Regions from separate parts of the Mesorhizobium sp. B2-3-2 genome, predicted to be linked through region 1. Evidence: predicted binding sites of a transcription regulator. Region 1 holds the regulator's gene; each other region holds the start of a gene.

Region 1 (9,898 bases):
CGGTTTCGACGGTACTGCCAACCACGATGCCGAACTCGATCGCGCAGCCCTCGACAAACCCGTGACATTTGCCGCGGTGCAGACCGGGCGCGACGACGTCGCCCTGCTCGGCTTCACCTCGGGCACGACGGGCGTGCCGAAGGCGACGATGCATTTTCACCGCGACCTCCTGATCATCGCCGACGCCTACGCCCGCGAGATCCTGCAGGTGAAGCCGGACGACATCTTCGTTGGCTCGCCGCCGCTGGCCTTCACCTTCGGCCTTGGCGGGCTCGCCATCTTCCCGCTGCGTTTCGGCGCCGCGGCGACGCTGCTGGAACAGGCCACGCCGCCCAACATGGTCCACATCATCGAAAGCTACAAAGCGACGATCTCCTTCACCGCGCCCACCGCCTATCGCGCAATGCTCAAGGCCATGGACGAAGGGGCCGATTTATCGTCGCTGCGGGTCGCGGTTTCAGCCGGCGAGACCTTGCCCGCGCCGGTCTTCGAGGAATGGACTGAGAAGACCGGCAAGCCGATCCTCGACGGCATCGGCGCCACGGAAATGCTGCATATTTTCATCTCCAACCGCTTTGACGACATGAAGCCCGCTTCCACCGGCAAGGCCGTTGGCGGCTATCAGGCGCGCATCGTCGACGACGAAATGCGTGAAGTGCCGCGCGGCACCGCAGGCAGGCTCGCGGTGCGGGGACCGACCGGCTGCCGTTATATGGCCGATGCCAGGCAGAGCGACTATGTCCGCGACGGGTGGAACCTCACCGGTGACACGTTCTGGCAGGACGAGGACGGTTTCTTCCACTTCGCCGCGCGCTCCGACGACATGATCGTCAGTGCCGGCTACAACATCGCCGGCCCCGAGGTCGAAGCGGCGCTGCTGGCGCATGCCGATGTCGCCGAATGCGCGGTGGTCGGAGCCGAGGATGCCGAACGCGGCCAGATCGTGGAAGCGCATGTCGTGCTCGTGCAAGGCGTGGCGCCGGACGCGCTGACCGTCAAGCGCCTGCAGGACCACGTCAAGGCCACGATCGCGCCCTACAAATACCCGCGCTCGGTAAAATTCATCGCCGCTTTGCCCAAGACGCAAACCGGCAAGATCCAGCGCTTCCGGCTGCGCGCGGAGAAGATCAATTGAGCAAGCCCTACGACCCTTCCACCGAGGGCGCGGAAATGTCGTTCAAGGAGCGCATGTCCTACGGCGACTATCTGCATCTGGAAAAGGTGCTCGAGGCGCAGCAGCCGCTTTCGTCAGCCCATGACGAGATGCTGTTCATCATCCAGCACCAGACATCGGAACTCTGGATGAAGCTCGCGCTGCACGAAATCGGCGCCGCAATCCGCTCCATCCGCGCCGACCGTCTCGAACCGAGCTTCAAGATGCTTTCGCGCGTCGCGCGCATCTTCGAGCAGCTCAACAATGCCTGGGACGTGCTGCGCACGATGACGCCCAGCGAATACACCGAATTCCGCGATGCGCTCGGCCAGTCCTCGGGCTTCCAGTCCTGGCAATACCGCGCCATCGAATTCATGGCCGGCAACCGCAACCTCGCAATGCTCGGGCCGCACAAGCATCGGCCGGACCTCAGCGAGAAACTGGAGGCGATCCTGGCGCAGCCGTCGCTCTACGACGAGGCGCTGCTGCTGCTCGCCCGCAACGGCTTCGACATCGGCGCCGACGCAAGGCGCACGGACTGGCGCGAAACGCGGACCGAGAACGAAGAGGTCCTGGTCGCCTGGCAGACCATTTACCGCGACCCGCAGCGTTACTGGATGTTCTACGAACTCGCCGAGAAGCTGGTCGACTTCGAGGATTATTTCCGCCGCTGGCGCTTCAACCACGTCACCACGGTCGAGCGCATCATCGGCATGAAGCGCGGCACCGGCGGCACATCGGGCGCGTCCTATCTGAAGAAGATGCTGGAGGTCGAGTTGTTCCCGGAGCTGTGGAAGGTTCGCACCCGGCTCTGACGTAGCTTTGCCGAGTGCATATCGTTATCTCGAAACCGCTGCGCTTTTCTGAGCGACAGGCTCTTAAGTTACCGCCGCCTTGACGGCGAAACGCGCCTCCTGCCAGGCGTCCGTGCGCAAAATGTCTTCCAGCACCTCGACCGCCTGCCAGACATCGACATAGCCGACATAAAGCGGCGTGAAGCCGAAGCGAATTGTGGATGGCGCGCGGAAATCGCCGATCACGCCGCGCTCGATCAGGGCCCGCATCACCTGATAGCCATGCGGGTGGAGGAACGACACCTGGCTGCCGCGCTCATTGCCGTCGCGCGGGCTTTCGAGTTCGAGGCCGTAGACGCCGCATTTTGCCTCGACGAGCTGGATGAACAGATCGGTCAATGCGATGCTCTTCCTGCGCACCTCTGCCATGTCGACGTCGTTCCAGACATCGAGCGCCCCTTTGAGCGCGCGCATCGACAGGACAGGCTGCGTGCCGCACAGAAACCGGCGGATGCCTGTGCCGGCAGCAAAACCCTGTTCGAAGGCGAAAGGCCGCGCATGGCCCCACCAGCCGCTGAGCGGCTGGCGGACATCGCGATGGTGGCGCTCGGCCGCGTAGATGAAGGCCGGGGCACCCGGGCCGCCATTGAGATATTTGTAGGTGCAGCCGACGGCGAAATCTGCGTTCGAACGGTCGAGCTCGACCGGCAGGGCGCCGGCGGTATGGCAGAGATCCCAGACGATCAGCGCGCCGGCATCATGCGCCCTGCGCGTCAGCGCGGCCATGTCGCGCAGCTGCCCGGATTTGTAGTTGACGTGGTTGACCAGGATGACCGCGACCTGCTCGTCGATCAGTTCTTCTATGGTCGGCGCATCGACGCCCTCGAGCCGCAGCACCGTGCCCGGCCGCGTCGAGGCAACGCCCTCGGCCATATAGAGATCGGTCGGAAAGCTGTCCCCCTCGGCGACGATGACCGACCTGTCCGGCCGCATCCCGAGTGACGCATGCAGCACCTTGTAGATGTTGATCGAGGTGGTATCGCAGACCACCGTCTGGCCGGCGGCGGCCCCGATCAGGCGCCCGAGCTGGTCGCCGAGTTCGACCGGCATGTCGAACCAGCCGGCGGTGTTCCAGGCGCGGATCAGATCCTGCGCCCACTCCTGCGTGGCGGCCTGCTGCAGCTCGCCGAACACGGCGGGCGAAGCGGCGCCGAGCGAATTGCCGTCGAGATAGATCACCCCTTGAGGCAAGGTGAAGCGGTCACGCATGGCACGCAGCGGATCCGCGGTGTCCATTGCCTCGATCGCTGCGAGATCGGGAATTTTGCTCATGGTCACGATGTTCCTCGGTGAGAAGAGCGCCCCGGAAACGGGCCGGCCGTTTTGCCGCCGGGGCAAGGGCTGGCCGCATAGAGGCGCAAAAACAGGGTGAACGCCCGGTTCGATCTTTGCTCGATTTCCGGCCGAGGCAACTCCTCGAGCACCCCGACGATCCGGCGAACCTGGAGATCGCCGATCAAAAGCCGGACGTAGATGTCGGCGGCTTCGGCAGGATCGTCACAGGCGATCAGGCCGACCCGACTTGCGGTTCGAAGCAGGTCGCCAACAAGCGGCATTATGGTATTGCGGCCGAATTGCGCGATCGACTGGCCAAGCGTGCCTGTATCGTTGACGTCGCCGGCTGCGGCGCGATTGAGCGCCACCGCCTTGTCGCCCGTCACAAGGGTCAGCAGGACTGGCCCGAGCAAGTTCAGGGTTTCGAGAGGATCGCGCGCCTGGCGAAGGGCGTCCTCCAGCAGCTTCCTTGCTTCTCCCGCATTGGCTTCGATCAGGGATCGAAACAGGACCTGCTTGTTGCCGTACCAGTTGTAGAGGGTTTCGTTCGAGGCCGATGCCCGCTTGGCGATGGCAAGCAGGGAGGCGCTTTTGTAGCCGGTTTCCCGGAGCACCGCATAGGCGGCCTCCTCTATCCGTTCACGTCGCGCGGCCTGCTTCGGCGTGGTCATTGGTGTCCCTCTTCGAAAACCGTACATTGTTATACGGTTTAGTCAAGCGAGCCGGAAGCAAGGAGCGAACGAACGCAGCCCGTCGCATTCGGTGATGCCTGGCCGCTTTCCGGCAGGAAGTTGGCTTTTTGGTTTCGTTTCGTTCACGAGCCGCGGAGATTTTGATCCGCCCCAAAAGGCAGCCGGCACCTGCCGGCCACACGGTTTGCAGGCTTGTACCAAGAGTGGAGATCGGCCGGGCCACAGGCCATTAACCAAAATAGTTTCAAAGAGGCTGAGAGCGCATTGACGACAGACCGCGCTGGCAGGATGCTGGCTGCGGGAGGGCCTTTCGTTTCCGCCGCCTTAACAAATTCATTAAACTTTAAATGGTTGCGGAACACAACTGGAACAGATAGTGTTTGTTCTGGGTTTGTTTTCTGATTCTGGTTCCAGACCCTTCGTGCAATGCCTTTGGGGGCCGCCATGCTCACGCGCAAGCAACATGAACTCTTGATGTTCATCCATGAACGGCTGAAGGAAAGCGGCATTCCGCCGTCCTTCGACGAGATGAAGGAAGCGCTGGACCTCGCCTCCAAGTCGGGAATTCATCGGCTGATCACGGCTTTGGAGGAGCGCGGCTTCATTCGCCGCCTGCCGAACCGGGCGCGCGCGCTGGAGGTGCTGCGCCTGCCGGATTCGATCGCGCCGGGTCTTAACGCGGCAAAGAAGTTCTCTCCGAGCGTCATCCAGGGCAGCCTTGGACAGGGCGGCCTTAACAGGCAGATCAAGCCGGCGGCGCCCTCGCGCCTGCCCGCCGCCGGCAATGACGACGACGCGGTTTCAGCGGTTTCGATCCCGGTCATGGGCCGTATCGCGGCCGGCGTGCCGATCGACGCTATCCAGCATCAGACGCATTCCATCTCGGTGCCGCCGGACATGATCATGGGCGGCGAGCATTATGCGCTGGAGGTCAAGGGCGATTCGATGATCGAGGCCGGCATCTTCGACGGCGATACGGTCATCATCCGCAACGCCGACACCGCAAGTCCCGGCGAGATTGTCGTGGCCCTGGTCGACGAGGAGGAAGCGACGCTGAAGCGCTTCCGTCGCAAGGGCGCCTCGATTGCGCTCGAGGCTGCCAATCCGGCTTATGAAACACGTATTTTCGGACCGGACAGGGTCAAGGTGCAAGGCAAGCTGGTCGGACTGATCAGGCGCTACTGAGCGGGTTCGGCGTTGGGCTTTTCGGGTTTGCGGTAGGGCGGCAGTCCCCGTGCCTCGCGCGAGAATTTTCGCTGTTCGTGCCAGGGGCGATATGGCCTGTCGACGGCAAAGCTGGCCTGGGCCGGTGCCGTCGCCGATTGCTGGTCGAAGAAGACGGCGGCACTTCCGTTCCGAGCGAGCTGCCGCTTGGTGATGACGAGAACCAGCGGATTGTGGCAGGGGTCGTAGCCCCGGGGGTCGTCGATGACGATCAGATCCGCATAGGCGCAGGCCCTCCAGGCATCCTTGCGATCCTCCACCTGCGCGATGATCGCCCCGGAGGGATGCCGGGCCATGCACAGGCCGGTGAAGCAATAGAAAGGCGCTCCCGCCGGAAGTTGCGCAGGATCGAAGATGTCGAACTGTCGGTCTCCGCTGTCGAACAGCTCCGGCGCAACTATGGTTTCGGATTTCAGCGCGCGTTTCCAGTTGTCGACGGTGAATTCGTTCGGGCGCGCCCGGTTGATCGCGAGCTCGCCGCCGCCGATCGGCAGCGCCACCAGGCGGGCATCCTCCGAAATCAGCACGTCCGGCGTGCGCGTGTCCGAAACGGTCAACAGGCCGGCGAGCGCGAAGGGAAGTGCCGCCAGCCGCAGCCATGTCGTGGCCATCGTCGCGATGACCAGGGCGATCGCGACCAGAAGGACGGATTGCTGCGAAATCAACCCGACCGCGTCGACCGGCGAGCGTTGCGAGATCCATCCCGATATGGCGATCATCATGGTCAGTCCCTTGCCCATCAGATAAAGGGATGGTCCATCGAACTCGAACGGCATCAGCAGCGCGCTGGCAACCGCAAGGAACATCACGACGGAAACGATCGGCATGACTGCAAGATTGGCGAACAGGCTGAGTGGTGAAACGCGCTGGAAATGCCAGATGGCGAAAAGCGCCGTGGCGCTTCCCGCGATGATCGAGGTCATCGCCAGCCCACCTGTCGCCAGCAGCAATTTTCGCGTCAGGAGGCCAGGCAAGGTCCGTTGCGGCGGCGGGGTCCGCGCTTTGTCGGCTTTGCGATCCGACCAGCCGGCATAGGCGCCGACCAGGGCCGCGGTGGCGGCGAACGACATTTGGAAGCTCGGCCCTACCACCTCGTGCGGCGACACCACGATGACGGCGATCGCCGAAATAGCCAGATTGCGCATGGTGAGTGCCGCCCGATCGAACAGGACGGCGATCAGCATCACCGCCAGCATGATGAAGCTGCGTTCGGCGGCAACGACGACGCCCGAAATGACGAGATAGGCGGCGATCGAGAAAAGTGCCGCCGCGGCCGCGTATTTCTTGACCGGCCGGCGGGAGGAAAAGTTCGGGAACAGCGCGAAGCCACCACGCAGCAGCCCCATGACGGTGCCGGCGACCAGCGCCATGTGCAGCCCGGAAATGGAGATGATGTGGTAGATGCCGGTGCGTCGCATCGCTTCGTTGATTTCGTCGGGAATCCCGGCGCGCACGCCCACGATCAGCGCCGCGGCGATCTCGCCCTCGGCGCCGCCGATGCTGTCCCTGATATGGTCGGCAATGCTTTCACGAGCACTCTCGATGGCGGCTGAAAGGGCGGCCCACAGCGGCCTATCATCGGCCGAGACGATCTTGGGATTTCCGAGAAAGAACCCGCTGGCACCGATGCCGGCGAAGTAGCTGTCGAAGGAAAAGTCGTAGCTGTCCGGCCGCACCGGCCCGGTCGGCGGCAACAGCTTGGCATAGCCGGTCACGAGCGAGCCGGCCGTCACCTCAGCCGGCACCTTGCGCGCCGAAAGGCGGACGCGCTCCGGCGCGTAGCGTAGTTTCGGCCGTGCGGTCGATGTCACGTCGATGGTCAGCCGGATGCGACCGGTCTCCATCTGGTCGACTGAAACGACGCGGCCGGTGATTTGCGTGGAGATTTCCGAGCCCAGCATCCGCGTTCCCGCCCGCCAGGTCTCGACTTTGCCGGCGAGCATGCCGAGCGCGCACAACAGCGCCGCCATGAAGCACAGATGGGTTTTCGACCATGAGCGCGAAACGAGCGCGCACAGCGCCATCAGGATCGCGATCGCGAGAGGCTTGGCAAAGCCCGGCTCCGCCGCCAGCGAAAAATAGGCCACCGATCCGCATGCCAGGAACACCGGTATCAGCAGGAAGGCTACGCCCCGATCGAGTTCGAGCTCGGCGGCTCTGGCCACTCCGTTGCGCAGGCGAGGCCATGAAGCACGACCGAACTCCCGGCGCAGGCGCGAGGCCGCGCGGACAGCAGGGACGCCAGGCGGCGCGGAAACATCCGGCGGCAGCGACTTGCCCGGCTGCTGCAAGGGCGGCGGCGCCAGCGGCAATGAGACCGGCGCGGGCATGGCAAAAAGCGAGCGTTCGCTGACGCCAGCAACGACGTCGTCGCCTTCCTCCGCGGCCCGGCCCGCTCCAGCCATCGGGTCTGCCCCTTGCGCCCTCGACACCCTATGCTACATGAACGCGCGGCGCGCGAAAGTGCGCGTGATCCGCACCCCACTCCAGACGTTTCCCGAGAGTTGTATGTCCGACAAGGTTGTCACCCGTTTTGCCCCCTCGCCCACCGGCTACCTGCACATTGGCGGCGCGCGTACGGCGCTGTTCAACTGGCTCTATGCCAGGCACACCGGCGGTACGATGCTGCTGCGCATCGAGGACACCGACCGCGAGCGCTCCACCGATGCGGCAACGGCCGCCATTCTCGATGGGCTGACCTGGCTCGGCCTCTCCTGGGATGGCGGGGCGGTGTCGCAGTTCGAGCGCGCGCCGCGCCATCGCGAGGTGGCCGAGGAGCTGGTGCGCATGGGCAAGGCTTACTACAGCTACGAGACCCCCGCTGAGCTTGAGGCAATGCGCGAGGCGGCGCGGGCCAAGGGCCTGCCACCGCGCTATGACGGAAGCTGGCGTGACCGCGACCCTTCGCAGGCGCCTCCCGGCGTCAAGGGCGCGATCCGCATCAAGGCGCCGACCAAGGGCGAGACGGTGGTGCATGACCGTGTCCAGGGCGACGTGCGCTTTCCCAACAAGGATCTGGACGACTTCATCATCCTGCGCTCGGACGGCAATCCGACCTACATGCATGCCGTCGTCGTCGACGACCACGACATGGGCGTCACCCACATCATCCGCGGCGACGACCACCTCACCAATGCCGCTCGCCAGACCGTGATCTACAACGCCATGGGCTGGGATGTGCCTTCAATGTCGCACATACCGCTGATCCACGGCGCCGACGGCGCCAAGCTGTCGAAGCGGCACGGCGCGCTGGGCGTGGAGGCCTACCGCGCCATGGGCTACCTGCCCGAAGCGCTGCTGAACTATCTGGCTCGGCTCGGCTGGAGCCACGGCGACGACGAGATCATGTCGATCCAGGACATGATCGCCTGGTTCGATATCGGCGACGTGAATAAGGGCGCCGCCCGCTTCGATTTCGCCAAGCTCGAGGCGCTGAACGGCGTCCATATGCGCCGCATGGGCGATGCCGAGCTGTTCGACATCTTCATCGCCACCCTGCCCTATCTCGAAGGCGGCCCGGCGATGGCCGCACGCCTCGACGACAGGAACAGGGCGCAGTTGCTGGCAGCGCTGCCGGGGCTGAAGGAGCGCGCCAAGACGCTGGTCGAACTCGTCGATGGCGCCGCCTTCCTGTTTGCCGCGCGGCCGTTGCCGATCGACGAAAAGGCAGCCCTGCTGCTCAATGACGATGCGCGCAAGGTCCTGCGTGGCGCTCACGACGCCCTCAAGGCGGTTTCAGGCGACTGGACCGCGGCCTCGGCTGAAGCCGCGATCCGCGACTATGCGACGGCCGGCGGCCACAAGCTCGGCGCCGTCGCCCAGCCCTTGCGCGCCGCCCTGACCGGCAAGAGCACCTCACCCGGCGTGTTCGACGTTCTCGCCGTGCTTGGTCGCGAGGAGAGCTTGGCGCGCATCGCGGATCAAATCGATTAGGAGCAATCTGGCCCAAGAAGATTGGCATTGAAAGGCGCGTTTCGCAGTGCAACATTGGGCCTTGGCCCAATCTGGCACGCACCCCCTAAAATGCGGTCGCGAATACGCGCATTCGGTGACTTCGACGTGTCGCTTTGCAGAATTTGCCTTTGCCGGCATGAGGAAACAAGAAGGAGTTTGCAATGACCGAAGCTGCGACAAGACGGGAACTGGGCGGCAAGACCCAGGAAGCCACCGCAAAGCTGGAATTCGCCGGCAAGACGCACGAATTCAAGGTGCGAAGTGGTTCGGTCGGGCCTGACGTCATCGACATCGCCACGCTCTACAGCACCACCGGTGCCTTCACCTACGATCCCGGCTTCACTTCGACGGCAAGCTGCGAGTCCGAGATCACGTTCATCGATGGCGACGCCGGCATCCTCCTGCATCGCGGCTATCCGATCGACCAGTTGGCCGAACATGGCGACTTCCTGGAAGTCTGTTATCTCCTGCTCTACGGCGAACTGCCGACCAAGGCGCAGAAGGACGATTTCGACTACCGCGTGACGCGCCATACCATGGTGCATGAGCAGATGTCGCGCTTCTTCACCGGTTTCCGCCGCGACGCGCATCCGATGGCGGTGATGTGCGGCGTGGTCGGCGCGCTGTCGGCCTTCTATCACGACTCCACCGACATATCCGACCCGTACCAGCGCATGGTGGCGTCGATGCGGCTGATCGCCAAGATGCCGACGATCGCGGCCATGGCCTACAAATACCATATCGGC
Region 2 (9,898 bases), on a different contig from region 1:
GGGTGCTGGGCAAACAAACTATCGGGAGGAATCATCAGCATGGTCTATGCGACATCCGACGGATCGGCGGGCAAGCGTTTGCGCGTCGGCATGGTGGGAGGCGGGCAGGGCGCCTTCATCGGCGCGGTGCATCGCCTCGCCATGCGGCTTGACGACCAGATCGCGCTGGTGGCCGGGGCGCTATCGTCCGACCCCGGGAACGCCGCCGCCTCGGCCGCCGAGATCGGCATCGCGCCCGAGCGCAGCTATGCCGATTACCGCATGATGGCAAAGGCGGAGGCTGCGCGCCCGGACGGCATCGAGGCGGTCGTCATCGTCACCCCCAACCACCTGCATGCGCCGGTCGCGACAGCCTTTCTCGAAGCCGGCATCGATGTGATCTGCGACAAGCCGCTGTCGACGACGCTGGGCGAGGCGCAAGCGCTGGTCGCGCTGGCGCGGGAGAAAAATCGCCGCTTCGTCGTCACCCTCAACAACACCGGCTACGCCATGGTGCGCCAGGCGCGCGAGATGGTGGCGGCGGGCGAACTCGGCCGCATCGTCTCCGTGCACGGCGCCTATATCCAGGACTGGCTGACTAGGCCGATCGATGCCGACGGCCAGAAGCAGGCGGAATGGCGTACCGACCCGGCGCGTGCCGGACAATCGGCGGTGCTGGCCGATATCGGCGTGCATGCCTTCAATCTGGCGAGTTTCATCAGCGGCCGCGAGGCCGAGACGGTGTCGGCCGACCTGTTCACCGCCGTGCCGGGACGGCGGCTCGACGACAACGCGCATGTGCTGGTGCGCTGGGCGGGCGGCGCACGCGGCACGATCCTGGCCAGCCAGACGTCGCCCGGCCACTATAATGATCTCTCCGTGCGCATCTATGGCGACAAGGCCGGGCTCGAATGGTCGGGCACGCGGCCCGAGGAACTGCGTTTCTCCAGATATGGCGAGGAAACCCGCACGCTCGTGCGCGGCGGCCATGGCTCGACGCAGGAAAGCCGGCGCGTGTCGCGCATGCCGGCGGCGCATCCCGAAGGCTATATCGAGGCCTTCGCCAATTTCTACCGCGACGCCGCCGACATCATCCGCGCGCATCGCTCTGGCGCTGCCGTCGATGCGGCCCGGGCGGCGCAGGTGCCCGATGTGGTCGACGGTGCGCGCGGCGTGAAGTTCGTCGCCGCGGCGGTGGAGTCGAACGCGGCTGATGGGGCGTGGACGGCGGCAAGCTTCGGGTGAGGGCGTGCCATCGGACGCGAAGCACGCCATCGCGGCCACGTCGACGGTGCCGCGCTGTTGACGGCGATCACGAGTTGGCTGTCCATTCGGGACCACGCTGAGTTCCGCCATTTTTCAGTTCGTTGCGAGGCTGGTTTCGAGGGCAGCAGCCGGTTGACTGCTTCCAAATCGTTGCCGCGGACCTTGCGCGAGGTGATTGCGACGCTATGTCAGGTACATCCGCGTTGCTTCTCGCGCGCGCGTTCGGCAATCTCATCGCTTCTTCGGCGTTGAAGGCTTGGTCCCGATGGAACTCGGTCTCGTTGGATACTATAGCGATTTCGTGGTGTATCCGCTGGCGATCGTCGTACTCGCCGTCGCCGGACTGCTCGAGGCCGGAGAAGAAAGTGCGCCGGGCTGGCTGGCCACGGTCATCGCTTGTCTCTGCTTGTGGACGCTGATCGAATACGTCATGCACCGGTTCGTCCTTCACCACATTCCCTGGATCAGGGATCTGCACGACCGCCATCACGTCGAGGAGCGCAGTCCGGTGGGCACGCCCACCTGGCTCAGCCTCGGCGTGCATGCGCTTGTCGCGTTCTTCCCCATATGGATGGCTTCGGATTTCGCGGTCGCCAGCGCGGCGAGCTGCGGGCTGATGCTGGGCTACCTTTGGTACATCAGCATCCACCACATGATCCATCACTGGCATCCCAGGCATCCGAGCTATCTCTACACGCTGAAGCGCCGCCACGCGCTGCATCATCATGTCGACGAAAACGTCAATTACGGCGTGACGTCGCTGTTCTGGGATCGGGTCTTCGGCACGATGCGCCTCTGAAGCAAAGAGGTGTGCCATTCGGGCAGCGCAGGTCTGACGGACGAGACAGCCATTCCCGTTCACAATTCCTTCTGCGCCAATTCCCTGAACTCGTCGGGCACGGAACGGGCCGCCTCCAGCGCCACGGTGCCGTAGCCGACGGCCTGTTTGCCGAAGCGCTCGCGGATCTTGTCGATGGCGCGGTCGGCGCCGAAGCGGGCCAGGCCCTTCCTGGTGCCGGGGCGGCGCTTTTCGTCGGCGAGGCCGAGCGGCAGTTCGAGCTGCAATTCGGCACTTTCCTCCAGATGCGAGACGGAGATCGCCAGCAGCGAAATCGTCCTGTCATGCGGATGATCGGCAAGCACGCCCCGTACCAGGCCTGTCGCGATCTCGGCCAGCATCACCGTCGCCGAGATCGGCTGGTCAGATGTGATCGAGCGGGTGACGGCGCTGAGGTCGGCGAAGCGCACGCGCACCGTCACCGTGCGGCCGGGGCGCGCCTTGGCGCGCAACCGGCTGGCGACGCGGTCGGCCAGATGCAGCAGGACGGGGATGTAGACGCTTTCCAGCGCCGGCTTGCGGCCAAGCGCCGACTGGGCCCCGGCCGAATGGGCGCGGCGATGTGTTTCCAATCTGCGCGGGTCGCGGTTCCACGACAAGGCGGCGAGCTTTTCGCCGGCGGCGGGGCCGAGCAGCCGCGCCAGCGCGCCGCTGTGCGTCCTGGCTAGTTCGCCGATGGTCTCGACGCCGATCTCGGCCAGCCGCGCCTTGGTCGCCGGGCCGACGCCCCACATCAGCGAGACCGGCAGGTCGTGCAGGAAGGCGATCTCGGTGCCGGGCTCGACCACCACCAGTCCGTCGGGCTTGGCCACCTGCGAGGCGATCTTGGCCAGGTGCTTGGTGCGTGCGACGCCGATCGAGATCGGCAGGCCGAGTTCGCTCCGCACGCGGCGGCGAATGGTCGAGGCGATCTCCCGCGGCTGTCCGAACAGATGCGTGCAACCGGCGACATCGGCGAAGGCCTCGTCGATGGAGATGCGCTCGACCAGCGGCGTGAAATCGTCGAGCACCTTCATCGCGGCGTCGCCGAGCCGCTGGTAGTCGCGGAAATTTCCGCCGACGAAGATCAGCTGCGGGCAGAGCTCGCGCGCCTTGCGGCCCGGCATGCCGCCGCGCACGCCGAAAGCGCGGGCCTCGTATGAGGCGGCGAGCACGACGCCGCCGCCGACCGCGATCGGCTTGCCGCGCAGCGACGGGTCGAGAAGCTGCTCGACCGAGGCATAGAAAGCGTCGAGATCGGCATGCAGGATGGTGGGCTCCATCCCCGGTTCCTCGCCACGTTGTACGATATGGAACATAAAGAGAACAAACATTGCTCGCTGTCAAGCAAGGTCGCGATCTGCCGGAACATTGTCGCTCACAATCGCGTTGACGGGCCGAAGGGAGCTGCATGCGGAGGCTGGCATGGGCAACTTTGAAATGATCGATCTGGTTTGCGTCGTCAACGCCTGCTCGACCGACCGCGCCGCCGGGCGGCTGGTGTCGATGGCCAGGGCCGTGGAGGAATTGCGGGTGCTGACCGGCGATTTCGTCTCGGCCGACGAAACGGTTGCGAATGCATTGAGTGAAGTCGCGCTGCAATGCGGCTGTGCCGTGCTGTTCGATGAGCAGGCGGGCGCCGACATTTTGCGCACGCCATAGCTCGTCGCCGGCGTGCTTGTTTTAGCGCTATTCCGAACAGAGGGCCGTCACACGCTTTCAACGCGTGTTGCCTATGCGTGTCGTTGTCTCGAGGCCGCCTTGGGCGGCATCCATTAACCGAGATGCTCCGCTCGCAGCGCCTGCTTCAGGCGCTCCAGCGCCGGTTCCCCGCCGGCAGCGAGCTTATCGGCGATCCTTGCCAGATGGTCGTCGGCCTTGCGGTGCTTGCTGCCCCAGGCGCCGAGCGTGGCCAGCACGGGCACAAGGTCGATGCCGGCCTCGGTCAGGCGATAGATCGCCTTCAACCCATGCGTGGGATCACCGCTGCGGGTGAGGATGCCTTCGTCCTGCAATGTCTGGAGGCGCTCGGCCAGCGTGCGCGAGGATATGCCCTCGTCGGATTGCAGGAATTCGCGAAAGTGTTTTTTTCCGGCGAAGACCAGATCTCGGATGATGAGCAGCGTCCAGCGGTCGCCGAGCAGTTCGAGCGACAGGTTGATGGGGCAGCCGGACCGGTCCCGCGTCGACATGTGCATGGTTCCATTTTTAAATCGCTTTACTATTGACAGCATTTTCATCTCAGGTCAATAGTTCCAAATGTAAGCCATCGGCAGCCGTGCCGGCCGAGCGGGTAAAACGAGCCGCTCGGCCTTTGACCAGGGAGAACCATAATGAAAAAGCTGATCCTGCAGATGCAGATGTCGGTCGACGGTTTTGTCGGCGCCGACGCGGATCATCGCTGGCAGCTCTGGGAATGGGGCGACGACAGCGCCTGGGACGAGGAGCTGAAACGGGATTTCAACGCCGTCTTCGCCGGCATCGATACCATCGTCTTGAGCCGCAAGATGGCCGAGGAAGGCTACCTCACCCATTGGGGCAATGCGGCCAAGAAATTTCCCAGGGACCCGTTCTATGCTTTTGCCCAGCGCATCGTCGAGGCGAAGAAGGTGGTGCCGAGCGACAGGCTCAAGGCCTCGCGATGGGAGCGCACGACAGTGGTCAGCGGCGACCTGCCGCGGGAGGTCGGCGCGCTCAAGGCCGGCGAGGGCGGCGACATCGCGGTGTTCGGCGGCGCCGGCTTCGCCTCGGCGCTGATCGCGGCCGGGCTGGTCGACGAGTTCCAGCTGTTCATCAACCCGGCCGTGCTTGGCGCCGGACGCCGCATCTTCGACCAAGGCGGGTTCCGGACATTGCGGCTGCTCGGCTCGAAATCCTATGCCTGCGGTATGGTGGTGAGCCGATACGCGCCAGCGGGGTGACAGGGTGGCGTAGGCCCTGCGCCAAAACCGTTTCGGCGGAGTCCCTTGGCCGCGTCTGTTCGTCTTCAGGTGCGACAGTCGCGGTGCGACGAAAGAGCATGCGATGGGACGGTTCTTGGCTATTTCAACGCGTCCGCCGCCGCCAGGATGACATCGGCGACTTCTCGCGGCCTGGAGAGCATCGGGACGTGGCCGGTCGATAGCTCGGTCACCTCGGCGCCGATCGCCTTGGCCATGGCGGCCTCGGCTGCCGGTGGGATCATGCCGTCGTTCTTGGCGACTATGTACCAGCTCGGCTTGGTTTCGTAGGCGGCGGCCTCAAGCCTTTCATCGAAGATCCCTGAGAAAGCCGGTCCCTGGGTGGCGGCTATCAAGCTGATTTCGACCGCCGGGAGGTCTTGCGCGAAGTGTCGGGCGACGCCCTCGGGGGTCAGCCGGAGATAACCGGCGCTGTCGGCTTGCAGCGAACCGGCCCATGGCGCCGGCTGGCCCTTGCCAAGATCGTTGATGGAGACGCCCTTCGGCGGCGCGAAGGCGGCGACGTAGACCAGCGCCTTGACCTTGTCGTTCACGCCCGCCTGGCTGATGACGACACCGCCCCAAGAATGGCCAACCAGGATGACCGGTCCCGGCTGGGCATCGATAACACGTCTGGTCGCGTCGACGTCGGCGGCAAGCGAGCTCAACGGGTTTTGCACCGCCACCACATTGAGCCCCTTGGCTTCCAGCAATGGAATGACCTTGCTCCAGCTCGAGCCGTCGGCGAAGGCGCCATGGACCAGCACGACCGTTTTCTTCGGGGCATTGGCGGTCGATGCAGGTACCGCCGCAGCCATTACAGCCGTGGCTCCCAGAACCAGGAAATCCGATACCGACATAGAAAGTCTCCCATTTGCGCCGACAGCGCCCTTGCGAGGAGCAAGCCGTACGGCTTCGTTTCACGAGATCGATGACGGCAAAGCCCCCGGGTAATCTCCGGAAGCGGCTGCTACTTGGCGAGGAAGTCGGCGATGAGCTTGACCGTTGCATCCGGGTTTTCTTCCATGATCCAATGGCCCGAGGCGGGCACGATGGCTCCGGTCACATCGGCGGCGACGAACCGCAGAATGTCTGCCTGCGTGGTGCCCGCCGATTTTTCGGCGCCGACGGCCAGAACCGGCATGGGCAGTTTGCCGCCGGCGGAAAGCATCGCCTGGTTGTCGGCGGCGTCCTGATCGAATGCCTTGAACTGTTCGAAAGCGTCATGCATGGCATGCGGCCTGGCATAAAGCTTGGCGTAGTGGGCGCGCGTCGCCTCGTCGATCTTTCGGGGATCGGCGGAAAGCTCGTTGTAGAAGCGATCGAGATAGATGCGCTCGCGGCCCTTCACCAGCCGCTCCATGTCGGGGCCACGGAAGTTGAAGTGCCACAAAAGCGGGGTTTGCTTGATCTTGTCCCAGTCGCCGATGCCCGGCAGGGGCGCGTCGATGACAACCCATCTGGTGACACGCTTCGGATATTGCGCGGCCAACGCGTAGCCGACCATGTTGCCGATGTCGTGCGTCACCAGATCGACCTGGTCGATTTTCAGCGCATCCATCACGCCGGCGATATCGACCGCCTGGTTCTTCTTGGCGTAGCCGGTGTCTGGATGTGCGGACAGTCCCATGCCGCGCAGGTCCGGCACGATCACCGTATGGTCCTTCATCAATCTTGCCGCGACCGGCGCCCACATGTCGCCGGTGTCGCCGAAGCCGTGCAGCAGCAGCACTGCCGGGCCTGTGCCGCCGACGCGGACATTCAGGCTGGTGCCGTTGGTCTCGATGGTGCGCGCCTTGAAGGCGGCAGGAAACGGCATTACCCGCGCCATGGCTGGAAAGCTCATCGCAAGCAGGCCGAGGATGATGATCAAAGGACGGAACATGGTATTCTCCCCGAGATTTCGCTCTGCCGCGCGTATCGCAGCCAATGCAGTTATGGCACTATCTGTTTGATTTCGTTAGGCGGCGGTCGCCTAATGGTGAATTCGGGAAAGCCGAACAATGCTGAAGCTAGAATCCGCCGCCGCTTTCGTCGCCGTCGCGGAATCCGGTTCGATCAGCGAAGCGGCCCGGCGCATGTCGCTGTCGAAATCTGTCATCAGCGAGCGGCTTTCGGAACTCGAACGCAGCCTGGGTACGAAGCTGCTCGACCGCACAACCCGCAAATTGTCCATCACCGAGACAGGACGGAGTTTCTACGAACGCGCCAAGCGCATCATGCGAGAGGTAGCCGACGCCAGTGCGGAAATCGCGGAGCGCAGAGGTGATCTCACCGGACAGCTCAGAATCGCCGCGCCGACGAGTTTCGGCATCCTCCACCTCGGCGCGGCACTGTTCGATTTCCTAGCCAGACATCCACGGATCGAGCTGACGCTCGACCTCGACGATCGTTTCGTCAGCTTGGTGGCCGACGGCTACGATGCCGTCTTGCGTCACGGGCCCGTGGTCGAGGATGGGCCCGTCATCGTCAGGAGGCTGGCCTCCAGCCGCCGCTTCCTGGTGGCCTCGCCCGACTATCTCGAGCGGTTCGGGTGGCCGAGGACCATCGAGGACCTGAAACGCCACAAAGGCATCATCTACTCTATCCGGGGCGCTGCCGACTGGCGGTTCAAAATCAAGCGGCGGCTGGTGACGGTCCGACCGGAAACCGGACTGCGGGTCAACAATGGGATTTTGATGCGCGATGCTGCCCTTGCCGGCCTCGGCTTGGCATTGCTCCCGGCATACTTCATCCAGACGGAGCTCGCCGACAAGCGACTGGCTGTCGTCGATGTCGGTGCCGAGCCTGAAGGAGCCACGATCTACATCGCTTGTCCCGAGGACCGGCGCGGGTCTGCCAAATTGCGCGCGCTTACCGCATGGCTGCGCGATGTCTTTGGCGACCCGCCCTATTGGGAGGCGTGAGCCACCGCTCACTTCGCATCATGAAAAATAATGCCCACCGTGTGCCGCATGCCCGAGCGCAGGCGGCTGACGCCGTGGCGCAGATTGACGCGGTAATTGCCCTTGGTGCCCTGCACCGGCCGGTTGTGGACGGCGAAGGCGACGGCATCGCCCTGGCGCAAGGGCACCACTTCCACCCGGCTCTGCATGCGCGGTCGCTGTTCGGTCAGGGCGAACTCGCCGCCGGTGAAATCCTCGCCGGGTTCGGAAAGCAGAATCGCCACCTGCAGCGGAAAGGCGAGGTCGCCATAGAGGTCCTGGTGCAGGCAGTTGAAGTCGCCGGGCACGTATTGCAGCAGAAGCGGCGTCGGCCTGACCTGGCCGGCTGCGTGGCACTGTTCGAGAAAGGCGGCGTGGGCGCCGGGATAGCGCGCGGCCAGGCCCATGCGCTCGTTCCACCGGTTGGCGACCTCGGTGAGCCTGGGATAGAGCGCGGTGCGCAAGCCGCCGATCAGGTCCGGCAAGGGGTAGCGGAAATAACGGTATTCGCCCTTGCCGAAGCCGTGCCTGGCCATGTGGACGTGACTGCGGAAATGCTGTTCGTCCGAATAGAGCCCGGCGATCTGCCGGCACTCCTGCGGCGTGAGCAGCTTTTCCATCACCGCACAGCCGAAGCCGTCGAGTTCGGCGGCTAAGGCTGGCCAGTCGTAAGCGGCAACGCGTTCCTCGGCGGCCTTCACCACCGATGCCGCAACCTTGGCATGGGCGTTCATATCGCGGTCTCCCTGTCGAGCAGGGCGCGCTTGCGCTCAGTGCCCCAGCGGTAGCCGGAGGGCGTGCCATCGGCGCGGACGACGCGGTGGCAGGGAATGCCGAGCGCGATCGCGTTGGCGGCGCAGGCCGTCGCCACGGCGCGGGCGCCGTTCGATTGGCCGAGGCATTGGGCTAGGGCGGTATAAGTGATCGTGACACCGCACGGAATCGCGCGCAGCATCTCCCAGACCCGCTGCTGGAACGGTGTGCCGTGGCTGATGTCGAGCGGCAGCTCGAGACCGGCGGCGGGCGTTTCGATGAAACGCGTTATGGCCGCGAGATCGTCTTGCAAGGCGGTCTCGTCCTCGACCAGCATCCTGCCGGGGAAGCGGCTGGCGAGGTCCTGCGCCAGCGCCTCGGCGTCGGAGCCGATCAGGATGGCGCAGACGCCGAGGGAACCGCGCGCGGCGAGGATTTTGCCGATCGTGGATTGGGCGATGGCGTAGGTGATGGTGTCGAGGGCGGCGGCGCCGGAAGCTATGGCCGGCGTATGGGTTTGCGTGAGGTTCATTGCTTCACTCCTTCTGTGTGCCTGAACCCTAGCCGCGTGCCTTCCGTTCCTCACTCCGATGCTTGCTTTCAAATTCAAATCCTGTCGTCGGCGGATGAACCATGCCAAGGTAAGCGCCCTACGGCGCCCCCCTCTGTCCTGCCGGACATCTCCCCCACGAGGGGGGAGATTGGCTGTCATCACTGCCTTCGCCAAATCTCCAACGTGGCAGGAATGAGCAAGTCGCCGAAGCTGCCAATCTCCCCCCAAAGTGGGGGAGATGCCCGGCAGGGCAGAGGGGGCGCCGTAGAGCGCTGATCTTGACACTCGCACTCTGGCCAGCACGCTCAGGCGACACGCGTGACGGACATCTCGCCCAGCAGGAACACCTCGCCGGTCAACAGCCGCAGTTCGAACTCACCGGATGCCGTGCGGTTCCATTCGGCCTGGCCGGCATCGACCAGTTCGCGAATGGCAGCCATCACCAGCGACTTGGCATCTTCGGCGCGTCTGACGGCAACACTGCCTGATATCTGGCTGTTCGCGTCGGTGATGGAAGACCTTGCCATCGCGCCCATTGCCGGTCCTCCTCAGGCCTCGCGGCCGAGCAGCGCGCGCTTGCGCTCGGCGCCCCAGGCGTAGCCGGACAGGGCGCCGTCCTTGCGGATCACGCGGTGGCAGGGAATGGCGACCGCGAGCGCGTTGGCGG
Region 3 (9,898 bases), on a different contig from region 1:
GGCGTCGGCACGAAACCGTCGAGCATTCTCAGCATATCGGCAGCATGATCGGCCTTCCCATCCGGCGCGACCGGCTGCTCGCCGCGCTGCGGCCGCAAGAGGGCCGGCGTCAGCACGGCGGGCGCCGCGATCAGCCGAAGCGCGTCCGCCAGCGTCTCGCCGTCCGGCAGCAACGCCATGCCGGCGCGCATGGCACTGTAGACATCGAGCGGTGCCAGCAAAGGCAGCGAAGGCAGGAGGCGGTCGAACACCTCGACCCGCGCCTGGCCCAGTCTCGCGGCCAGTTCCGCGTCTCCGGGAAGGTCGTCGAAGAACCCGTCCAGCAGCAGGCGGGTGACCTGCGGATAGGTCCATCGTCCGGCCAGTTCCGGCAGGGAGTGACCGCGGATCGTCAGGCGGCCGCCCAGGCCATCCACGTCCGAAAGAACGGTTTCGGCCGCCACCACATCGTCAAGCCCATTCGCCATGGCTGTCTCCTTGAAGCTTTTGCGGATGGGAGATAAGGGTGGGGAAGACAAGCATCAATCTTGATCAATAGAATCAATATCAGAGATCACGATGTCCGAATGGCTGTCACGGGAAGAGGCGCTGGAAAGACTTCGGGTGCGGCCGCAGACGCTCTACGCCTATGTCAGTCGCGGACGCATCGGCATGCGCCCGGACAGCGCCGATCCACGCCGCAGCCAGTATCGCGCCGACGATATCGCGGCCCTGGCGACGCGAAGAGCGCGCGGACGCAGCCCGTCGGCCATCGCCGAAAGCGCCATCGCCTGGGGCGAACCGTCGATCGTCACCTCGATCTCGACCGTTTCGCACGGCCACCTCGTCTATCGGGGCCGCGACGCCGTCGCGCTGTCCGAACATGCCACGCTCGAAGAGACCGCCGCCTTGCTGTGGGCCCTGCCTGAGCCGGTGAGTTTCGAGGCCCCGGCCTCGGATACATCCCAACAACTCGGCCGAGCCCCAGCCTTCATGCAACTTGCCATGCTCGCCGGCCAGGGGCGGCCTTCACTTGGACGCGGCGCCGCCTCGCTGTGCGCCGACGCCGCGCGCGCGATCGGCGTGCTGGCAGGCGCTCTTGGCGCCTCCGCGGGATCCGATCCGGTGCACATGCGACTGGCGCGAGGCTGGTCGGTGGATGAAGGCGGTGCGCAGGCGATCCGGCGCGCCCTTGTGCTGCTCGCCGATCACGAACTCAACGCATCGACCTTCGCCGCGCGCGTCGCGGCCTCGACCGGAGCCTCGCCCGCCGCCAGCCTGCTGGCGGGCCTGGCAACCCTGTCCGGCCCGCGGCACGGTGGCGCCAGCGAAGCGGTGATGCAGCTGGCGGAGGATGCGGGGCGGCACAACGCCGATGCCGCGATCCGGCGCTGGCTCGGCCATGATCGACCACTGCCGGGGTTCGGCCATCCGCTCTATCCCGAAGGCGATCCCCGCGCCACGGCGCTTTTGGCGGCCATCGACAACGCCGACGAAACATTGCGATCGCTGGAAATCGCCGCCATCGCCGCGACCGGCGCCCGCCCGAACGTCGACTTTGCCCTGGCCGTTCTGACGCGCAGCCTCGGCCTGCCGCGCGATGCGCCGTTCCAGTTGTTCGCGCTTGGACGCAGCGTCGGCTGGGCTGCCCACATGGTCGAACAGGCAATGAGCGGCGGCAGCATCAGGCCGCGCGGTCGCTATGAGGGATTATTGCCGTAGGATCGGAAGAAAAGCGCTAGGCGCTCACGACATGGTGTCGAGCTTGCGCTGCATGGCCGCGATCTGGTCCTTCAGCTGCTGCAGATCGTCGGGTTTTTCCGGCGTTTCCTTCCTGGCCGGTTCGGCGGGGGCCGCTGCGGGTGCCGAGCCTGCCGGCGGGAAAGGCGTGAACAGCCGCATGGCATTCTGGAACATTTCCATGTTGCGGCGCGTCTGCTCCTCCAGCGCCTTGATCGGCGTGGCCATCTTCATCATGTCGAGTGGTGACTTGCCGATGGCCCCCTTCATCTGCTCGCGGAAGCGTTCCTGTTCCTTGGAGAAGGCGATCATCGACTGTTCAAGGAAGCTCGGCACGATCATCTGCATCTGGTCGCCGTAGAAGGCGATCAACTGGCGCAAGAACGGGATCGGCAGCATGTTCTGCCCGTCCTTATTCTCCAATTCGAAGATGATCTGGGTCAGAACCGGATGCGTGATGTCGTCGCCGGTCTTGGCGTCCTGCACCGTGAACTCTTCGCCCTTCTTGACCATTTCGGCCAGGTCCTCAAGCGTCACATAGGTGCTGGTGCCGGTGTTGTAGAGCCGGCGATTGGCATATTTCTTGATGACGATCGGATCGTCTTTCGCGGCCATCTGCATCCTCCCCGGACACCGGCGCGCTTGGGTAAGCCGCCGGTAACGATTGCGCCCGAGCAAAGGATATGCGCAAAAGCCTCACAATTCCAAGCAGTTTGTGCAGTGCGGGATTAATTATCGCTGCACGGCCGGTGAAACATGCTGCGCAGCAGCGGACAGCTTGATGCCGCGGCAACGCGCGGCTTGCTTGCGACGCATGGGTGCCCTGCCGATTTCCGGTTTGACTCGCGATTTGGAAAGGGCAAGAAAAGTCTTCAACGACAGAACATCAGCTTGAAGTTTGGAGAACAGAATGCCCGCTTCCAATGCCATCGTCGTCGCCAGCGCCGCGCGCACACCGGTCGGTTCCTTCAACGGCGCTTTCGCCGCCACCCCGGCTCACGAGCTTGGCGCCGTCGTCGTAAGGGAATTGTTGTCGCGCTCCGGCGTCGAGGCGGCCGAGGTCGACGAGGTCATTCTTGGCCAGGTTTTGACCGCGGCCCAAGGGCAGAACCCTGCCCGCCAGGCTTCGATCCTCGCCGGGCTGCCCAGGGAGACCACCGCCTGGGGCCTCAACCAGGTGTGCGGCTCGGGCCTGCGCGCCATCGCGCTCGGCATGCAGCAGATCGCCACCGGCGACGCCAAGGTGATCGTCGCTGGCGGCCAGGAATCGATGTCGCTGTCGCCGCATGCGCAGCACCTGCGCGCTGGCGTCAAGATGGGCGACTACAAGATGATCGACACCATGATCAAGGATGGCTTGTGGGATGCCTTCAATGGCTATCACATGGGCAACACGGCCGAGAACGTCGCCCGCCAGTTCCAGATCACCCGCGAAGACCAGGACCAGTTCGCGCTGGCATCGCAGAACAAGGCCGAGGCCGCGCAGAAGGCCGGCCGGTTCAAGGACGAGATCGTCGCGTTCACCATCAAGGGCAAGAAGGGCGATACAATTGTCGACCAGGACGAATACATCCGCCATGGCGCGACGCTGGATGCCATGACCAAGCTGAAGCCGGCCTTCGACAAGGAGGGCACTGTGACCGCCGCCAATGCCTCCGGCATCAACGACGGCGCCGCCGGCGCGCTTTTGATGAGCGAAGCGGAAGCTGCCAGGCGGGGCATCACCCCGCTGGCGCGCATCGTCTCCTGGGCGACCGCAGGCGTCGACCCGGCGATCATGGGCACCGGCCCGATTCCCGCCTCGCGAAAGGCGCTGGAAAAGGCCGGCTGGTCAGTCGGTGATCTCGACCTGATCGAGGCCAACGAGGCCTTCGCCGCGCAGGCCTGTGCGGTGAACAAGGACATGGGCTGGGATCCCTCGATCGTCAACGTCAATGGCGGCGCCATCGCCATCGGCCACCCGATCGGCGCCTCTGGCGCGCGCATTTTCAACACGCTGGTCCACGAGATGCGCCGAAGAGGTGCCAAGAAGGGTCTCGCCACGCTGTGCATCGGCGGCGGCATGGGCGTCGCCATGTGCGTCGAAGCGCTCTAAAAGAGAAGAGCATGGGGAGTAGCGAATAGGGAAGAACGGCGTCAGCGCAACGGGCTATCTGATCCCTGCCGCTATTCGCTGCTCCCCATTCACTCTCCCGACCAAAGGGAGGGAACGCATGACCAAGGTTGCAATCGTCACGGGCGGATCGCGCGGCATCGGCGCGGCAATATCGATGGCGCTGAAGGAAGCCGGCTATTCGGTTGCCGCCAATTACGCCGGCAATGACGAGGCGGCGAGCAAGTTCACGGCCTCGACCGGCATCAAGACCTATAAATGGTCGGTCGCCGACTACGACGCCTGCGCCACCGGCATCAAGCAGGTCGAGGCCGATCTCGGCCCGGTCGCGGTGCTGGTCAACAATGCCGGCATCACGCGCGACGCCATGTTCCACAAGCTGACGCGTGAGCAGTGGAAGGAGGTCATCGACACCAATCTCTCAGGCGTTTTCAACATGACGCATCCCCTGTGGAGCGGCATGCGCGACCGCAAGTTCGGCCGCGTCATCACCATCTCCTCCATCAACGGCCAGAAGGGCCAGGCCGGCCAGGTCAACTATTCCGCGGCCAAGGCCGGCGACATCGGTTTCTCGAAGGCCCTGGCCCAGGAAGGGGCCCGCGCGGGCATCACCGTCAACATCATCTGCCCAGGCTATATCGCCACAGAAATGGTCCGGGCGATCGACGAGAAGGTGCTCAACGAACGCATCATCCCGCAAATCCCGGTCGGGCGCCTCGGCGAGCCGGAGGAGATCGCGCGTTGCGTCGTCTTCCTCGCCTCCGAGGACGCCGGCTTCATCACGGGATCGACCATCACCGCCAATGGCGGCCAGTACTTCGCCTGAGACCGGACTGCCGGCTTTCCGGTGCCGATTTGAAGGAGGGCTCGTTCGCCGTCCGCTTCGCATGTCCGTGACGCCGTTCGATGATGGCTGTCGGTCTGCTGTTCCAATCCGGCACGCAAAGGTTAATGGCGCCAGCGGGGAGTGTGCAAAACTGCATGGACAAGCTGTGCATTGTCGGTGGAAAACCTGTGCGCAACACTACATCTTGTCGTGAACAAACAGGGAAAATGCCGACATCGCCGATTCGTAACCCTTTCGTTCCATGTTTGGCCGCAATGTTAACGAGAGCAGCCGGGATCGCCCGTCAAACCGTTAATTCCTCTTAAGAAAAGTCAATAATTTCATAAGCTTGGATGAAGCAGGCGGGGCTGCGTAACGGCTTTGCCGGCAAAAGTTAACGGCGACTCTCCCTTAGCATGAAACGGGCCAATTCCGTGATTCAGCATGTGGTAAGAGTCATCAGCCAAAACTCCACATCTAGCCGTGAACAAAACCTGAATCCGGGCGAGTCAGCGATTCGTCGCCGATTCGTTCCAGACTCGTTCCAACCCTTAATCAGCAGCCGAACCGAAGTTTGACGGAGGCGGCTTCGAACCGACGGCGGAACATTCCGCTTTCGCTTCGCGTCTGAAATCCCTATGTGTCGCCTGTCATACGCGCCACCCGAGGCGTGCTCCCGACAATGAGAGGCCAGAAAGCCTTATTTCCGAGCCGATGAACATCAGTCCGAAACCCACCGAGCCGCTGATCCTGTCGGGTCGCGACGTGACTGCCGTGCTTGGGCCGACCAACACAGGCAAGACCCACCTCGCCATCGAGCGCATGGTGGCGCATGAAAGCGGCATCATCGGCCTGCCGCTCAGGCTGCTGGCGCGAGAGGTCTATACCCGCGTCTGCGAAAAGGTCGGTGCCCACAAGGTGGCGCTCATCACAGGCGAGGAGAAGATCCAGCCGCCAGGCGCCAAATATTCGGTCTGCACCGTCGAAGCCATGCCGCGCGAGACCGACGCCGCCTTCGTTGCCATCGATGAGGTGCAGCTTGCCGGAGACCTCGAGCGCGGCCACATCTTCACCGACCGCATCCTGCACCTGCGCGGCCGCCAGGAGACGCTGCTGCTCGGCGCCGCCACCATGCACGGCATCTTGCAGCGCCTGTTGAAGGGCGTCTCGGTGGTGACGCGGCCGCGGCTGTCGCATCTGGCCTATGCCGGTTCGAAGAAGCTGACCCGCTTGCCCCGGCGCACAGCGATCGTCGCCTTCTCCGCCGACGAGGTTTATGCCATCGCCGAACTGATCCGCCGCCAGCAGGGCGGTGCGGCCGTCGTGCTTGGTGCGCTCTCGCCCCGCACCCGCAACGCCCAGGTGGCGCTGTTTCAGTCAGGCGACGTCGACTATCTCGTCGCCACCGATGCCATCGGCATGGGCCTTAACCTCGATCTCGACCATGTCGCCTTCGCCCAGAACCGCAAGTTCGACGGCTACCAGTATCGCAACCTGACGGCGGCCGAACTTGGCCAGATCGCCGGGCGCGCCGGCCGGCACCTGCGCGACGGCACCTTTGGCGTCACCGGCCAGGTCGACCCGCTGGACGAGGAGCTGGTCAAAAAGATCGAAAGCCACGACTTCGATCCGGTGAAGGTGCTGCAATGGCGCACAGCGCGTTTCAACTTCGCCAGCCTCGACGCGCTGAAGCGCTCGATCGAGACCAACGCCCCGGTGGAGGGCCTGACCCGTGCGCTGCCGGCAGTCGATGCGCAGGCGCTCGAGCATCTCTCTCGTGACGAAGACATCCGCGCGTTGGCTACCGATGCCAGGCGCGTCGCGCTGCTTTGGGAGGCCTGCGCGCTCCCCGACTACCGCAAGATAGCGCCGGCCCAGCACGCCGACCTCATTGCGTCGATCTACATGGACCTCGCCAGGCATGGCCATGTCGACGAGAATTACATGGCCGAGCAGGTGCGCCGCGCCGATACCACCGAGGGCGATATCGATACGCTGTCGCATCGCATCGCCCAGATCCGCACCTGGACATTCGTGTCGAACCGGCCCGGCTGGCTGGCCGATCAGGCACACTGGCAGGAAAAGACGCGCGAAATCGAAGACAGATTGTCGGATGCACTGCATGAGCGGTTGACGAAACGCTTCGTAGACCGCAGGACTTCCGTCCTCATGCGGCGCCTTAGAGAAAATACCATGCCTGAAGCCGAAATAAGCCCAACCGGGACCGTCCTCGTCGAAGGCCACCATGTCGGCGAGTTGCAGGGATTCCGTTTCACCGCCGATCAGAGCGCTGGCGGCGAAGACGCCAAGGCCGTGCGCGCGGCCGCCCAGAAGGCGCTGGCGGCGGAGTTCGAGGCACGCGCCGAACGCTTCGGCGCCTGCGCCAATGGCGACATCGCGCTCGGTTCCGACGGCACGCTGCGCTGGATCGGCGCGCCGATCGGCACGCTGGTTGCCGGCGAAGACGCGCTGAAGCCGCGCCTGGTTCTTTTGGCCGATGAACAACTGACCGGCCCCGCGCGTGACAAGGTCGCCGCGCGCGCCGAGCGCTTCGTCAATTTCCAGATCGAATCCCTGCTGAAGCCGCTGGTCGATTTGAAGAATGCCGAGCAGCTATCAGGCATCGGCCGCGGCATTGCCTTCCAGTTGGTCGAGAATTTCGGCCTTATCAACCGCCGCGACATCGCCGAGGAGATGAAGTCGCTCGACCAGGAAGGCCGCGCGGCACTGCGCCGGCTGGGCGTGCGCTTCGGCGCCTATCATGTCTTCGTGCCGGCGCTGATCAAGCCAGCGCCCGCCGGACTAGTGACGTTGCTGTGGGCGCTGAAAAACGACGGCAAGGATAAGCCCGGCTTCGGCGACGTCGTCCATGCGCTGGCATCGGGCCGCACCTCGGTAGTCATCGATCCGGCTTTCGACAAGGCCTTTTACAAGCTTGCCGGCTACCGCAATCTCGGCCGCCGCGCCGTGCGCATCGACATTCTGGAACGGCTGGCCGACCTGATCCGCCCGGCGACCAACTGGAAGCCCGGCCTCGGCCAGCGTCCGGATGGCGCCTATGACGGCCAGTCTTTCATGGTGACGCCGCCGATGATGTCGATCCTCGGCGCCACCGCCGATGACATGGAAGAAATCCTGAAAGGTCTTGGCTACCGTGCCGAGCCGAAGCCGGCTGTCGAAGTCAAGGCACGGCTGGAAGCGCAGGACAATGCCGCCCGGGAAGCCGTGGCGGCCAAGCTGGCAGCGGAAGAGGCCGCGCGCGCCGAGCAGGCCAAGGCGGCGGAGGCGACTGCGACGGATATGGCCGCGGAGACATCCGCGGAAGATCCGGAAACTGCGACTGCCCAGACCGCCGTCGAAATTCCTGAACCCATTGCGGAAGCGGCCGAGTCTGTTGCGGAAGAACAACCCGAAGCTCCAGCCGAAGCTACGGAAGAGGTTGCGCCTGTAGCAGAAGCCGTCCTTGAGACTCCTGCCGCCGAAAGCGCCGACGCTCTCACTTCCCCCTCGACGGGGGAGGTCGCGGAGCGAAGCGGCGGTGGTGGGGGTGACAGCGCCGACGCTCTCCAACAGGGACAGGATGAAGCCGGCGTGCCCGCCGCGGAAGCCGAAGAGCCTAAGCCGATCCTGTTGTGGCGGCAGGGCCGCTTTGACCAGCGGCCCCGTCACCGTCATCACGAGAACCGCGCCCGTCCGCGCAACGGCCAGGCGGCGCGCTCCGATGCCCCGGCGGATGCCGCTGGCGGCCAGCCCGGCACCCGGCCCGTCCATGAAGGCCGCCGCGATGGGGCCGGCAAGCCGCGTTTCGATCGCTCGAAGTTCAAGCCCAGGCCGCAAGGCGAAGGCGGGGAACGGCGGGAGGGCAAGCCGCAGGGCGAGCGTTCCGACCGCCGTGAAGGCCGGCCGGGTGGCAAGGGCGGCCCGCAGGGCGGCAAGCCCTCGTTTCAGGCAAAACCGCGCGATGAGCGCCCGGCTCGCTTCGATCCCGACTCTCCTTTCGCCAAGCTCGCCGCTTTGCGCGACCAGCTGAAGAAATAGCCGCACAGGATCCGATGGTCGCCCCGATGGCCACCGACCGCCAGCGTATCGACAAATGGCTGTTCTTCTCGCGCGCGGTGAAATCGCGCTCGCTGGCCGCCAAACTGGTCGTGGCCGGCCGGGTGCGCATCAATCGCGACAAAGCAGCGCAGGCCTCCGACCTGGTCAAGCCTGGCGACGTCCTGACCATCACGCTGGAGCGGCGCATCTTCATCTGGAAGGTGCTCGATGCGGGAAGCCGGCGCGGCCCCGCCGTGGAGGCACGCACGCTCTACGAAGACATGTCGCCTGCCGCGCCGACGGGCGAGGCGCCTCCCGACGCGATCCCAGGGCTGCGCGAGGCCGGAAGCGGCCGCCCGACGAAGAAGGAGCGCCGCGAGACGGACCGCCTGCTTGGCGACGACTGACCGCCGGTGCACGGAGGGAGCATGTATGTTCTTCCACGCCGCCGAACAACGGTCCGGGCACATGACCGATGCCCGCCATTGCCGACCCCGTTGGAATTCCATTCCGGCAAGGCCGGCATGGCCGGAATGGCCGCCCTTGCAAGCGAGCGCCAAAGGCGTTACCTCACAAAAAAAGCCAACAAAAACGGGACGTCCCGGAGCAGATCGATGACCTATGTCGTGACCGACAACTGCATCAAATGCAAATATATGGACTGCATCGAGGTCTGTCCGGTCGACTGTTTCTACGAGGGCGAGAACATGCTCGTCATTCATCCCGACGAGTGCATCGACTGCGGTGTCTGCGAACCGGAATGCCCCGCCGACGCGATCAAGCCCGATACGGAGTCGGGCCTCGACAAATGGCTGCAGATAAACACCGAATACGCCGAGAAATGGCCTAATATCACCGCCAAGAAGGAGCCGCCGGCCGACGCCAAGGCCTTCGATGGCGAGGCCGGCAAGTTCGAGAAATATTTCTCGGCTGAACCTGGAGAAGGCGACTGACAACGCTGCCGTTTCAACCGGCATGACGCGGCGTAAGAGGTACGGCCTATTAACCGCCTTGACAGGCGGCGTGGACCTGTGGCCTTCGCTTATGCAGCAAAACCTTGATTCTTCCGACTTTTTGTGTTACATGAGCGAAACATGCCGGTGACACAACGTCGATTTATGGCGCTAACGCCCCAAATCACTGAAAGGTGAAAATCCCATATCGGACCAGAGCGATCTGGGCCAGGCGATCGCAATCGTGCG

The links. The regulator LexA, encoded in region 1, represses DNA repair genes until DNA is damaged. The targets are predictions, from matches to a motif close to TGTTCNNNNTGTGTTCNG.
Region 2: a site for LexA is predicted at 3,374-3,391, ahead of dinB (DNA polymerase IV). Genes of this name have one in related genera too.
Region 3: a site for LexA is predicted at 5,188-5,205, ahead of FJ964_RS13820 (helicase-related protein). Genes of this name have one in related genera too.

What each region holds. Positions count from the first base shown of each region.
Region 1 is NZ_VFWA01000001.1:193,570-203,467, reverse strand. It holds gene FJ964_RS00960 (AMP-binding protein) at 1-1,135, shown strand, start outside; gene kynA (tryptophan 2,3-dioxygenase) at 1,132-1,968, shown strand; gene kynU (kynureninase) at 2,032-3,279, opposite strand; gene FJ964_RS00945 (TetR/AcrR family transcriptional regulator) at 3,282-3,953, opposite strand; gene lexA (transcriptional repressor LexA) at 4,419-5,159, shown strand; gene FJ964_RS00935 (ComEC/Rec2 family competence protein) at 5,153-7,603, opposite strand; gene gltX (glutamate--tRNA ligase) at 7,707-9,131, shown strand; gene gltA (citrate synthase) at 9,314-9,898, shown strand, end outside.
Region 2 is NZ_VFWA01000010.1:41,639-51,536, reverse strand. It holds gene FJ964_RS21350 (Gfo/Idh/MocA family oxidoreductase) at 40-1,224, shown strand; gene FJ964_RS21345 (sterol desaturase family protein) at 1,511-2,044, shown strand; gene dinB (DNA polymerase IV) at 2,104-3,345, opposite strand; gene FJ964_RS21335 (hypothetical protein) at 3,488-3,724, shown strand; gene FJ964_RS21330 (helix-turn-helix domain-containing protein) at 3,838-4,254, opposite strand; gene FJ964_RS21325 (dihydrofolate reductase family protein) at 4,396-4,983, shown strand; gene FJ964_RS21320 (alpha/beta hydrolase) at 5,103-5,861, opposite strand; gene FJ964_RS21315 (alpha/beta hydrolase) at 5,972-6,886, opposite strand; gene FJ964_RS21310 (LysR family transcriptional regulator) at 7,005-7,907, shown strand; gene FJ964_RS21305 (2OG-Fe(II) oxygenase) at 7,916-8,659, opposite strand; gene FJ964_RS21300 (methylated-DNA--[protein]-cysteine S-methyltransferase) at 8,656-9,210, opposite strand; gene FJ964_RS21295 (hypothetical protein) at 9,537-9,767, opposite strand; gene ada (bifunctional DNA-binding transcriptional regulator/O6-methylguanine-DNA methyltransferase Ada) at 9,780-9,898, opposite strand, start outside.
Region 3 is NZ_VFWA01000004.1:452,409-462,306, reverse strand. It holds gene FJ964_RS13850 (citrate synthase/methylcitrate synthase) at 1-467, opposite strand, end outside; gene FJ964_RS13845 (citrate synthase) at 559-1,701, shown strand; gene phaR (polyhydroxyalkanoate synthesis repressor PhaR) at 1,726-2,334, opposite strand; gene FJ964_RS13835 (hypothetical protein) at 2,452-2,649, opposite strand; gene FJ964_RS13830 (acetyl-CoA C-acetyltransferase) at 2,630-3,814, shown strand; gene phbB (acetoacetyl-CoA reductase) at 3,933-4,658, shown strand; gene FJ964_RS13820 (helicase-related protein) at 5,373-8,696, shown strand; gene FJ964_RS13815 (RNA-binding S4 domain-containing protein) at 8,711-9,103, shown strand; gene fdxA (ferredoxin FdxA) at 9,311-9,649, shown strand.